DNA from 2 places in the Brevibacillus sp. NRRL NRS-603 genome. Region 2 is predicted to be linked to the other one. Evidence: a T-box and tRNA genes for the amino acid it is inferred to sense, from the RefSeq annotation. Region 2 holds a T-box; the other holds one or more tRNA genes.
What was found. A T-box is a leader RNA that pairs with one kind of tRNA and senses whether it is charged. The one in region 2 lies ahead of ileS (isoleucine--tRNA ligase), so its partner is inferred to be a tRNA-Ile.
Positions count from the first base shown of each region.

Region 1 (6,578 bases), on a different contig from region 2:
AGCAAACCTTATTCAACTTTCAAAGAAAAAGTGGTGCCGGCAATAGGACTTGAACCCACAACCCCCTGATTACAAGTCAGGTGCTCTACCAATTGAGCTATACCGGCGTGTTTTGTATAAATGGTGGCTCGGGACGGAATCGAACCGCCGACACGAGGATTTTCAGTCCTCTGCTCTACCGACTGAGCTACCGAGCCTCAAGCGCAATTATTTCGCCATCGCTTGAGAAAAATGGCGGAGCTGACGGGACTCGAACCCGCGACCTCCGGTGTGACAGACCGGCGTGAACTCCAACTTCACCACAGCTCCATGTAAAACATTCAGTTGCTAAAAGTGGTGGAGGCTGACGGGATCGAACCGCCGACCCTCTGCTTGTAAGGCAGATGCTCTCCCAGCTGAGCTAAGCCTCCACATTCCCCCGCTATTTCATTAGGGGGGCGTTTTGCTAGGTGACCCGTAGGGGATTCGAACCCCTGAATGACAGCGTGAAAGGCTGCTGTGTTAAACCGCTTCACCAACGGGCCATTTGAATGGCTCCTCGGGACGGACTCGAACCGCCGACCGATCGGTTAACAGCCGATTGCTCTACCAACTGAGCTACCGAGGAATAATGATGTTTTAGAATGGTGGAGCTGAACGGGATCGAACCGATGACCTCCTGCTTGCAAGGCAGGCGCTCTCCCAACTGAGCTACAGCCCCATTCTAACGCTTCCGTGACAAAGTCGTCATGTCAGCTATGTAAGTGGTGGGCCTAGGCTGACTCGAACAGCCGACCTCACGCTTATCAGGCGTGCGCTCTAACCAACTGAGCTATAGGCCCGTGATTACTTCCGGAACTTTAATCTATCACACTTTTAAATTCATTGCAATAGAAAATTTGATTTTTTTTATTGCGTGGGTGAACTTTTTTGTGAAAGACGCTTTTAACAAAAGCAAAATCCATTATAAGTCATGTTCACTGTATATTTCAAATGTGTTTTTAAATTTTCATTAAGAAAAAGCTTGCCCGGTAAAGGACAAGCTTTTCTTCGTTCCCATTAAATATCAAGATCGCGTACATTTGCTGCGTATTGCTCAATAAACTCCCTGCGAGGCTCTACTTCGTCACCCATCAGTGTCTCAAACACCATATCGGCATCCATAGCATCCTCGAGATCTACCTGAAGCAACGTACGGACTTCTGGGTCCATTGTAGTCTCCCACAATTGATCCGCGTTCATCTCGCCAAGTCCTTTATAGCGTTGGACGTTTGGCTTTGGTTGAGCCTTCAAGGTAGCGAGAACCTCATCACGCTGCTTGTCGGTATAAGCATAATGCAGCGTCTTCCCTTGCTTAATGCTGTAGAGAGGCGGCTGCGCAATATAAATATACCCCGCTTCAATCAACTGTTTCATGTAACGGAAGAAGAACGTCAGCAGAAGCGTACGAATATGCGATCCGTCAACGTCGGCGTCCGTCATAATGACAACTTTGTGGTAACGTGCCTTTGAAATATCAAAGTCTTCTCCAACACCCGTTCCCAAAGCCGTAATAATGGCACGGATCTCGTTGTTGCCGAGAATTTTGTCCAGACGTGCTTTTTCTACGTTCAATACCTTCCCGCGCAGAGGAAGAATGGCTTGGAAATGGCGGTCGCGTCCCATCTTCGCAGAACCGCCCGCAGAGTCACCCTCTACAATGAACAATTCAGATTCGGATGCGTCCTTGGAAGAGCAGTCCGCCAATTTACCCGGCAAAGCACTTACTTCCAGTGCACTCTTGCGACGAGTCATTTCACGTGCTTTACGAGCTGCCTCACGGGCACGAGATGCCATGAGCGCTTTTTCCACAACTTTTTTGGCTACGCCCGGGTTTTCTTCCATAAAGGTGTTGAAACGGTCACCGAAGACAGACTCAGTAATGCTACGCGCTTCCGAGTTGCCCAGCTTCGTTTTTGTTTGTCCTTCAAATTGAGGCTCTTGAATTTTTACGGAGATAATCGCGGTAATGCCTTCACGCACATCGTCCCCGGAAAGATTCGGATCCTTTTCCTTCAGGAAGTTAAACTTGCGGCTGTAGTCGTTGATAACACGTGTAAGAGCCGTTTTAAATCCGGTCTCGTGAGTACCACCCTCATGCGTGTTGATGTTATTGGCAAAAGAGTAGATGTTGCTCACATAGCTGTCGTTGTACTGAAGGGCAACCTCCACGACAAGACCTTCTTTTTCTCCTTCGCAATAAATCACATCATCATGCAGGGCTTCCCGGTTTTTATTCAAGTATTCTACGAACTGGATGATACCACCCTCGTAGTAGAAGGATTCTTCCTTCTGCTGATCTGGACGTGTATCCTTCAGCGTGATGCGCAATCCTTTGTTTAGGAACGCCAGCTCGCGAATACGTTTTTGCAAAATATCGTACTCAAATACAGTTGTTTCGGTAAAAATAGTCGGGTCGGGCTTGAAGGTTACTTTTGTTCCCGTTTCATCGGTCTCGCCTATGACAGCAAGATCGGCATCCGGTGCGCCTACTGTGAAGCGCATGTAGTATATCTGGTTATTTTGTTTAACCTCGACTTCCATCCATTCGGATAGCGCGTTCACTACCGAGCTACCTACCCCGTGAAGACCGCCGGACACTTTGTATCCGCCACCGCCGAATTTACCACCGGCGTGCAATACAGTCAAAACGGTTTCAACAGTAGACTTCCCGGTCTTTTCATGAATGCCAGTCGGGATTCCTCGACCATTATCGGTTACAGATACGGAGTTGTCTGGATGAATGACCACCAAGATCTCGTCGCAATAACCGGCCAGCGCCTCGTCAATGGCATTGTCGACAATCTCCCATACCAGGTGATGCAAACCTCGGCTGCTGGTCGACCCGATGTACATGCCGGGACGTTTCCGAACTGCCTCTAACCCTTCCAGTACCTGAATCTGACTCGCATCGTAGTTTGTATCTTTCGTCGTCACTTGATCCACTACTCTGTCAACTCCTCCACTTCAGCTTGTACAAAGGGAAACTGATCCAAGCTGTCCACGAACTGAGCGCGTCGCTTCAGCGTCAGAGAAGAAATAGGTGAACAGTAAATGGCATTCTGGGTGATTACATAAGACTTCGTTTCTTCCTCGCTATGGTCAACAACTGTCTTACTTTTTTCGAGCAAGAACGCTTTATTGATTTTTGAGGATTTCACAGTCTGATGATCGAGTATGGAAATAACTTCCTTCGTGCTCACCACAGTATCTCCACCAATGTGAATAAACATCCCTGTACCCCCTACCTTTCTCCGGAGATTTTCCCTTCCCTCACGTAAAAACGAGAGGCTTGCTGGAGAACCTGATGCTTTAAGCCTTCCACACCTGTGGTACTTACAAACGTCTGTACTCGATCCTGAATGGTTTCGAGCAGCAATGTTTGCCGATGTTCATCCAACTCTGACAAGACATCATCCAACAACAGAACGGGGTATTCTCCCACTTCTTCTTTAATCAGCTCAATTTCGGCTAATTTAATGGACAGCGCACTGGTGCGTTGCTGTCCCTGGGAACCATACGTTTGCACATCCATGTTGTTCACTTTAAGTGAAAAATCATCACGGTGTGGACCAATCAGGGTGCTCCCCCGCATGATTTCCCGGTCGCGAACCTCTTCGTAGGCAGCAAGCATTTTATCTACAGCCTGATCTATCGTCATCTCTTCTGAAACGGGCGATGAGTTAACGTAATGCAAAGAAAGTCTTTCCCTGCCATCGGTGATGCCGGTGTGGATTTCCTGTGCCCACGTCTCCAGCTTCCGAATGAACTCAAAACGCTTCCGTAACAATTTTACCGCTAAATCGGCTAATTGGGTATTCCAAATTGCCAGCATTTCCAGCGAGTTACTTTTTTTCATGGCCAAATCCTTTAAAAGCTGATTTCGCTGGGCCAGCACTTTGTTGTAATTGCTCAAATAATAAAGATACGTAGGTGAAACCTGACCGATTTCCATATCGATGAAGCGTCTGCGCTGGGCAGGTGCGCCTTTGACAATGGAAAGATCCTCAGGTGCAAACATGACGACATTCAATGCCCCCACATAGGCACTCAGCTTCTGTTGTTCCATTCCGTTGATTTTGGCCCGCTTTCCCTTGGTTGTCAACTGCAGCTCTAAACGAACAGAACCGTAGCGACGAAGAACATCGCTACGGATCGTGGCATAATCGGCATCCCAAGATATTAGCTCCTTGTCACGGGGCGTTCGGTGGGATTTGGCGAGTGCCAAAACATAGATCGATTCAAGAGCATTCGTTTTCCCTTGAGCGTTGTTGCCAATAAACAACTGAATGGGACCGTCAAACGACAGGGACATCGTTTCGTAGTTGCGATAATTGGTTAGCGACAGGTTCTTGAGAAACAAGAATCACGCTCTCCTCTCAGGGGCGTACCACTTGATAGCGACCATAGCCTTCAATCGCCACTTCATCGCCAGGATATAGCTTGCGTCCACGTCTGTTGTCCAGCTCACCATTGATCTGGATCGGAACCTCAGCCAAAAAAGCTTTGGCCATTCCCCCTGTGTCAATGATTTCAGCCAGCTTTAAAAATTGGCCGAGAGCAATATAGTCTGTGCTAATGGAAACCTCACGCATGGCTTGGCTCCTTTCTTTTACGTAAAAACATTTTAGTACGTACGAACCGGCAAAATCAGATGGAGCATCCAGTCATGATCGGTCGGACGAATCACAAATGGACTCATCGGGCCGCTAAAGCTCGCTTTGATTTCCGCGCTATCGATTGCACGCAGCGCATCGATCATGTATTTGGCGTTGAAGGAGATTTTCAATTCTTCGCCATTCATTGCTTTTGGCATCAAAATGTCCGTTACTTTCCCGATCTCGGGTGCATTGGACGTAATTTCGACGGTTCCATCAGGCATTGTAACGAGCTTGACTACGTTCGATTTGCCTTCGCGGCTCAGCAAGGAAGCGCGCTCGATAGATTGCAAAAACTCCTTGGTGCTGACGGTGATCTCCGTTTTGCTTCCTTGAGGAATAATTCTGGTCGTGTCCGGATAGGTTCCTTCCAAGAGACGGGAATAGAACAGGATATGCTTGGACTTCACCAGGATTTGATTGTCCGCAACAACGATATCCGCGAGATTTTGGTCGTCATCTAATATTTTTACCAATTCATTGCAGCTTTTACCCGGAACAACCACGTTGTGGAAAGAAAGATCCTCTGGGCATTCGACCATTGCGGTACGACTAGCCAAGCGATGGCTGTCGGTTGCCACAAAACGCAATTTGCCTTGATCAAGCGACCACATTAAACCGGTCAAGATCGGACGCATTTCGGAAGTGGAAACACCAAAAACAGTCTGGCGAATCATTGCTTTCAGTAAATCACAGGGAACACTGAAGACTTTATCTTCTTCCAGATGCGGCAGCTGTGGATATTCGCTGGCATCCATTCCGTTAATGGTGAACTCAGCTTGTCCGGAACGAATTTTGGTTACGAGACGATCATCCACTTGAATATCGATTTCATTGCTTGGCAGCTTGCGGACGATTTCGCTGAAAATACGTGCAGTCAACACAATGCTACCAGGTTGATGAACGGTTACTCCCCATTCTCCGGCTTCTTCCAGCGGGATCTGAACTTCAATAGACACATCCGAATCGCTTGCTGTCAGTGTCAGACCTTCATCATCCGTTTTGATTTTAATCCCGGTCAAAATTGGAATCGTAGTTCTGCTAGAAACTGCTTTGCTAACATGCGATACGGCGTTCGACAGTTTTTCACGCTGAACGGTAATATGCATCGACGTGAGCCTCCCTCTCCGGCGCCATTATTTTTGGTTGGAATCTGCATAATGGCTGCGCCTTTATCATAACTTATTAGGATAAATCTTTTTAACAGAAGTAGTAATAGGGCCTGTGGATTTGTGGATATGTGGGTCCATTACGTAAAAGAGAGCCTATACACATGTGGGTAAGTTGTGTATAGGCTTTTTGCGTTATGCACAGGTTTAATGGTTTGCTTTTAACTTTTCAATGAGCGACTGAATAGTTGTCTGCATATGAGGGTCATTTGCCAGTGCACGAGAGATTTTCTCATGGGCATGGATGACTGTCGTATGGTCACGGCCGCCAAATTCATCACCGATTTTCGGCAAGGAGGCATCCGTCAGCTCTCTGGAGAGATACATCGCAATCTGACGGGGGAAAGCGACGGTTTTTGTCCGTTTTTTCGCCTTGAAATCTTCTAGTTTCAGGCTGAACGCTTCTCCAACCGTTCGTTGGATGTCCATAATGGTAATCACGCGTGGGCGGGAGGAAGGAATAATGTCTTTCAGTGCTTCCGCTGCCAGCTGCGTGTCGATATCGCGATTAATCAAGGAGGAGTAAGCAACGACACGAATCAGTGCGCCTTCCAGCTCGCGGATGTTGCTGTCGATCTGGTTGGCGATGTACGCCATTACCTCATTAGGGATATCGAGATTTTCTGCTTTCGCCTTTTTGCGCAAAATCGCAATCCGCGTTTCGAGGTCTGGCGGCTGAATATCAGTAATCAGTCCCCATTCGAAGCGTGAGCGGAGGCGATCCTCCAGTGTC
Region 1 is NZ_PXZN01000025.1:62,651-69,228, reverse strand. It holds tRNA gene C7R94_RS20675 (tRNA-Thr) at 32-107, opposite strand; tRNA gene C7R94_RS20670 (tRNA-Phe) at 122-197, opposite strand; tRNA gene C7R94_RS20665 (tRNA-Asp) at 233-309, opposite strand; tRNA gene C7R94_RS20660 (tRNA-Val) at 335-410, opposite strand; tRNA gene C7R94_RS20655 (tRNA-Glu) at 451-524, opposite strand; tRNA gene C7R94_RS20650 (tRNA-Asn) at 532-607, opposite strand; tRNA gene C7R94_RS20645 (tRNA-Ala) at 625-700, opposite strand; tRNA gene C7R94_RS20640 (tRNA-Ile) at 745-821, opposite strand; gene gyrB (DNA topoisomerase (ATP-hydrolyzing) subunit B) at 1,039-2,964, opposite strand; gene remB (extracellular matrix regulator RemB) at 2,964-3,251, opposite strand; gene recF (DNA replication/repair protein RecF) at 3,263-4,381, opposite strand; gene yaaA (S4 domain-containing protein YaaA) at 4,398-4,613, opposite strand; gene dnaN (DNA polymerase III subunit beta) at 4,646-5,785, opposite strand; gene dnaA (chromosomal replication initiator protein DnaA) at 5,993-6,578, opposite strand, start outside.
Region 1: it has a tRNA-Ile gene. The T-box ahead of ileS (isoleucine--tRNA ligase) is inferred to sense a tRNA for this amino acid. The anticodon was not compared.

Region 2 (6,578 bases):
GCTCCACGGCGCACTGTCAGACAAAAGCGCCCACCGGAATGCATCTGCACCGAACTCCTCGATTACCTCCCATGGATCGATCCCGTTTCCTTTGCTTTTGGACATTTTCTGACCGTGTTCATCCAAAACGTGACCGGTAGAGATGACCGCCTTGTAAGGCGCTTTTCCGTTATACAAAGTAGAAACTGCCAACAAGCTGAAGAACCAACCCCGTGTCTGATCGATTCCTTCTGAAATGATGTCGGCAGGGTACTGCTCCTGAAATACCTTTTCGTCGCCGAATGGATGATGGTACTGCGCAAACGGCATCGAACCGCTGTCGAACCACACATCAATGACCTCAGGAGTTCGCTCCATTGTACCGCCGCACGAGCAACGCAGCTTCACCTCATCCACAAACGGCTTGTGCAGCTCCAGCTTTTCGTCAAGTGGCGCCACGGATTTCTCGCGCAACTCTTTTACACTGCCTGGCGCATATTCGCTGCCACACTCCTGACAAAGCCATAGATTGAGCGGTGTCCCCCAATACCGATTGCGGCTAATATTCCAGTCTACAAGCTCTTCAAGGAATTTCCCGAAGCGCCCTTCGCGCAAGTGTCCCGGGTACCAATCGATCTTGCTGTTGTTTTCGATTAGCTGATCCTTGATCGCTGTCGTTTTGATGAACCAGCTCTCCATCGCGTAGTACAGCAGTGGCGATTTGCAGCGCCAGCAGAACGGATAGCTATGCTCATAGCGCTCCTTAGAAAACAACAGACCGCGATGAGACAAGTCTTTGACGATATCAACGTCGCAATCCTTGACGAAGCGACCCGCGAAATCCGAGATTTGATCGGTATAGCGGCCAGCCAAATTCACGACGTTCACGAAATCAAGCCCATGCTGGCGAGTCGTGCGATAGTCATCCTCCCCGTGCGCTGGAGCAGTATGCACGATGCCTGTTCCGCTCGTATCACTGACATAGTCCGCATCGACGACGATATGCCCTTGGTTTACCTTGAGATAGCCAAAAGGCGGCTCATACGGGGTGCCGACCCATTCTGCGCCTTTGTGTGTGGACAAAACCTCGTAGTCTTCCTGGAAGACTTTCTCCGCGAGATTTTTTGCTACGACGTACACTTCATCCTTGTGCTTCACCCGCACGTAATCGAGCTCTTTGTTAACAGCCAAAGCCACGTTGGCTGGAAGTGTCCATGGCGTCGTCGTCCACGCGAGGAAGATGTCATCGCTTGTCTTGCTTTTGAATTTGACCGTTGCGCTCAAGTCCTTCACGTCTTCATAGCCTTGCGCCACTTCATGGGAGCTGAGTGTCGTCTGGCAATCCGGGCAATACGGACTGACACGATGCCCTTTGTACAGCAGTTCTTTTTTATGAATGTCAGAAAGGATGTGCCAGACGCTTTCGATGTAGTCGTTGGTCAAGGTGACGTACGGATGCTCCATATCTGTCCAGTACGCGATGCCTTCCGTCAGCTCGCGCCATTGTTTTTCGTACTCGAAGACGCTGTTTTTGCACTCCTCGACGAACTTGGCCACCCCGTAGTTTTCGATTTCCTGCTTGCCGGAAATGCCAAGTCGCTTTTCGACCCCAAGCTCTACCGGGAGACCATGTGTATCCCAGCCTGCTTTGCGGACGACACGGTAGCCAGACATCGTTTTGTAGCGTCCGATAAAATCCTTGATGACCCGTCCGAGCACGTGACCGATATGCGGCTGTCCGTTGGCGGTCGGAGGTCCTTCATAAAAGACGAAATTAGGCTTTCCCAGCCGATTGTCCATCGACTTGCGAAATGTGTCGTCTTCCCTCCACTGATTCAGGACGCGCAACTCTCGTGTCCTTGCTTTTTCTTTTACGTCTACTTTCCTCATCATGTACACTCCTTCTTCTGTAGTTTGCGTAGAAGTGTAGGTTCATAGAACGCAAAAAAATCCCGCCCCCTAAGGGACGAGATTTGATCTCGCGATACCACCCTTGTTCCGAAATCTTCATGCAAGCATGTCAATTCGGCACCTCTACTACGTACCATCATACGCGTCCCTCGTAACGGTGGGATTCCGGGTCAGCTTACTCCAAATGCTTCAGCTTTCCTTCTCGGAGAGGATTTTCGGCTAAGTCTTGAACGTTGGCTTTCAGCACTAGGTCCAACTCTCTGGGGAACAAGGGGATTAGCTTACTCTTTCTCGTCAATGAATTTGTTGGTGTTCGATTCGTATACTCTTTTTACACTGGTTTCAAGAAAATGTCAAGGAAGCGACTTTCCCTCAAGGTTTTTTAGCGTTTGCGTCTCGAACCCCTTGTTGTCCTTCCTCAATAACTTCACGCCACTCCTGATTGCCATTGTCAACGGAATCTCTCCAAAGCCCATTGCCTGTATCCACCGCATATCGCCATATTTCCTGCTTCCGGTCGATAATGGCGCTATCGGTATCCATAATTCCGCCTTTTCCGTTAAATCTCTTTTTCAAATATTCCCTGGCATCCAGCAATCTTTGTTTTTCTTCCTCCACCAACGCTTTTACTTTTTCCTTGGTGTCTTCCGCGAGTTTTTTCTTCGCTTCTTTTTGACTGAGTGCGTCTTCTTTGGCATTTTCCTTCCACGCGTACCAAGCCTGCTTGAGCTTGTCGTATTCGCCCTGAAGGTGCTTTTTCAAGGCCTCTTCATCCTGCACGGTTATGTATGTCCCCGCTCCCGCATCCGCCACTTGCTTGAGCATACGCTGCCCTTCGTTATCAACGTCAAATCCGATAATGTTCACTACGGTCTTTATGCTCGACTTGTTCAGTGCTTTGGCTGCTTCTACGGGATTTCCTCCGCATGTTTCGATCCCGTCGCTCACCACGTACACGAATGTTTCGTTTGTCCCGGCTGGAATATCTTCTTGCACGGCTTGCAGCGCTTTTGCAATCGGTGTCCAGCCTGCTGGCTGTACTTTGCCCAATGCTTGTTGAAACGATTCCTTCTGATAGCCCGTCTCCGAATAAAAGGTCTCTGTACTTGCGCATGATAACGCTTTGTCTTGGTCACTGCCGCTTCCTTTATGCCCATATACTCGTAAAGAAATCGTCGCGTTTTTGGGAAGGACAGACGCGAATTGGTCAATTGCCTCTCTCGCTGCCTCCATCTTCGTTTTTTTGCCGACTTTTCCTTTCATGCTGCCACTCGCATCAATCAGCAAGGCAAAATGCGTTTTTTGCGTTTCCGGCAAGGTAATCTCCTCTGTCGGACGCTGCAAGTGAACGTCTACACTGGAATCAAAATTCGCAAACGTAAGAACAAACGGGCGATAATCCTCTCCGAGTAATTTCAGCAGCTCCTCGAGATATTGCTCCGATGTGAGTGTAGCTGGGAGCTTATCCAATTCTTTTTTGACCTTCTCTTCATCGTAATTCCCGCCAGCATAGGTCCCTACCACCTGGTTTGCCAATGCGAGCTCAAATGCCGTCAACTCGCGCTTGACAGGCGGCAATGGCTCTCTAGCCTGCGTTTGTGTGGATGTATCTGAAGTTGTCTGATCAGGCGTTTTCGTCTGCTCCTGTAGGTTTGCGGTTTGTTGTGTCGCAGAAGTGTCTTTTTGCGCAGGATCAGAGTCCGTACAGCCCGTCATCACTAGCATAAGAAACACAATAAACGATGCCCATTTCTTCAAAAAGCTTCCCCCTCCTCTTGCTCCACCCTACATTATGCTAAATCATTCCAATTTAAACAAATTATAAAAGATGTAGGCCGTTTTTCCTATAACGCAAAAAAGAGCAACACAAAGCGTTTCCACACTTTGGCTGCTCTTTTCCATTTACAAAACTTCTTAGGCCACTGCCCGTTTCACGCTGCGACGGCTTTCCACCTGCGACAAGAACAAGCTGAGAACCAGGATAATCGCGCCGAACAAATACGGTGCATTCAAATGAACCCCGTACAGCGTACCTGCCACTGCTGGGCCAAAAATATTTCCTAGACTCATGTAGGCATTGTTCATTCCTGCTACGAAGCCCTGCTCATCCCCCGCTCGCTTGGAGATCAGCGTGTTGATTGCTGGACGCATAATCGACGTCAGGGTAAAGAAGATAACCGTCAAAATCAGCATATACCAGAAGTTACCGGACAATAGCATCATCACCATCGATACAGCAGACAAGAAGAACGTCCAGTTAATGAGCTTCTTCTCGCCAAAACGAGTAATGAGCTTGCCGATCAGCGCTGCCTGCACAATCGTACCGGCAAGAGCACCCACTGTGATAATGATGGAAATATCGCGCGGAGTATAAGCGAATTTCGCGTCGACGAACAGCGGGAAGATAACTTCGAAGTTCGCCAAGCCAAACGTCATCGTAAAGACCAGCACCAGCATGATGAAGTACGACGATTGAAACGACTTGCCGAGTTGTACGAAGATGTTTTCCTGTTTGTCTTTGGCGTTTCGTGCCACAAGCTGTTTTTCCTTAGGAAGGGATTCTGACAAGAAGAAGATGGAACCGAGTGTGGCTACCGCACCAACTGCCGCGGAAATGTAGAACGGCATACGCAAGCCAAGCTCTGCCAAAAATCCGCCAATACCAGGCCCGATAACAAAACCGAGCGACATGGCAGCTCCGAGCATCCCCAGTCCTTTTCCACGTTTATCCTCTGTTGTGATATCCGCTACATACGCCAGCATGGACGGAATCATCGCTGCTGCCCCAATCCCCCCGATCAGACGAGAAAGGTAGAGCACCCAGGTCTGTTCAGCCAAGGCAAAGACCAGGTTGGAGACCGTAAACAGGACGAGTCCCATTACAATCATGATTTTTCGACCGTACTTATCCGACCATTCCCCTGCAATTGGAGAAAAAAGAAATTGTGTTACACCAAAGGCCGCCACCAAGTATCCAGCCGTCTCCCCACCCGCGCCGAACTCTTTGAGAAATTCGGGCAAAATCGGAATAATCAAGCCAATTCCCAGCATGGCGATAAACATGTTGATCATCAGGAAGAGAATCGGTCGCTGACTATTCTCTTGTGTATTCATATTCATTTATCCATTCCTATCCTATAGATTTTTCTCTTTAGCCTTGCAGCTTCGCTTTCACACTCTCGATCACTGTGCGCCAAATAGCAGGGTCTGTAGATATCTTTTGCTTGAAGTTGCGGTACAACTCCTTTTGCTTTTCCTCAAAATCTGGAGCGTCTGCAGCCGGCAAGCCTGCACGGGCAGTCGTAATCATTTCCTGTACTTCTGGAGAACGCGGTCCCCACACTCTTGCCTCGTAACCCTCCTGGTCGAGGAAAATAAAGATCGGGATTGCACGTGCTGTGCCATTGGTCAGGTATTGATCCATCAGCTCCAAATTTTCGTCACGGATGAGAAAGCGCAATTCAATGTTGCTTTCCTCAGCAATTCGCTGAATGACAGGAACGCACAAGGAAGCATCCCCACACCAGTCTGCGGTTAGAACGACCCCTTTCCAATTGCGCTGGGAGAGCTCCTTCCAGACAGCCAGATCCTCTTCCGTAAATGTGAGCTGATCGTACACGCGAGACAGCTCTTCTTTGTTGACGTTCATGCTTTCTTTGTACGCAGCAAAGCTCATTCCCTTTTCAAACCAACTGTTCTGATTCACGTTAGACATACTCCGTACTCCTCCTGTATTGTGAAAAATTATTGCTCCCAAATAGCAGAAGTTCCCAAGCGATTGCGAATGGAAGAGCTTCTTGTTTTGCGGGCTTCTTTCCCTGACGTCTGTTTCATGGTGCTTGCCTTAGCAGTCAGGTCCATAAACCACTCTCTATCTTTGGTTGCGAGAGCGAGGTCGATCAAATCATGCATATGCTCTTCATCATCAAAAGAGCCTACTGGAATGCGTTCCATCCACTGTCTCGGAATCACCACCAGCTTGCCGATCGTCTCTTCGTTGTCGCATTGAACCACATAAACTTTCGCGGTACCTCGCAATGAATCATCTGTTTCGACGAAGCCTTGAACTAACTCGCCGAATTTGGTCTTGCCCAATACCCATTCACCGACTTCCAATAACTCATCTCGATTCATTTTCGTGCACCTCCTAATTGTAACGGAAATCATTACAGTTTCCATGTTAAAAATTTGTATGGTTACTGTCGCGAATTCTCCTGACATCCATGACGGACTTTATCTAATACAGTCTGGATCGTAATTTGTTCCAAATACTTCGTGAAGTACATCTCTGCTTCGGTAAAAATCTGATCCATGACTCCGTGCATATTCGCAGAAACCTGACACGCTTCTTGCGGATCTCCCGAACACCAGTGCGGCTTCAGTGTACCATTCGAAATCGAACGATATATCTCAGCCAAGGTGACCTCATTCGGATCGCACGCGAGGATATAACCGCCGCCAATTCCCTCTTTGGTCTTCACAAACCCGTTCTTACGCAGAATGCTCATGATTTTGCGAATTCTGGCAGGATTCGTACATACATTTTTTGCGATGAGCTCACTGCTTGCCATATGCTCTGGGATATGAGCCAACAAAGCCAAGCTGTGAACAGCAATGGTAAATTCACTATTCACGTCACAGACGGCCTCCTTGCGAAGAGTACTGTAATAATAATTCGTACAGTTACG
Region 2 is NZ_PXZN01000005.1:52,031-58,608, reverse strand. It holds gene ileS (isoleucine--tRNA ligase) at 1-1,869, opposite strand, end outside; T-box leader at 1,939-2,197, opposite strand; gene C7R94_RS01795 (VWA domain-containing protein) at 2,263-3,648, opposite strand; gene C7R94_RS01790 (MFS transporter) at 3,805-5,010, opposite strand; gene C7R94_RS01785 (thioredoxin family protein) at 5,042-5,605, opposite strand; gene C7R94_RS01780 (IDEAL domain-containing protein) at 5,635-6,024, opposite strand; gene C7R94_RS01775 (RrF2 family transcriptional regulator) at 6,087-6,524, opposite strand.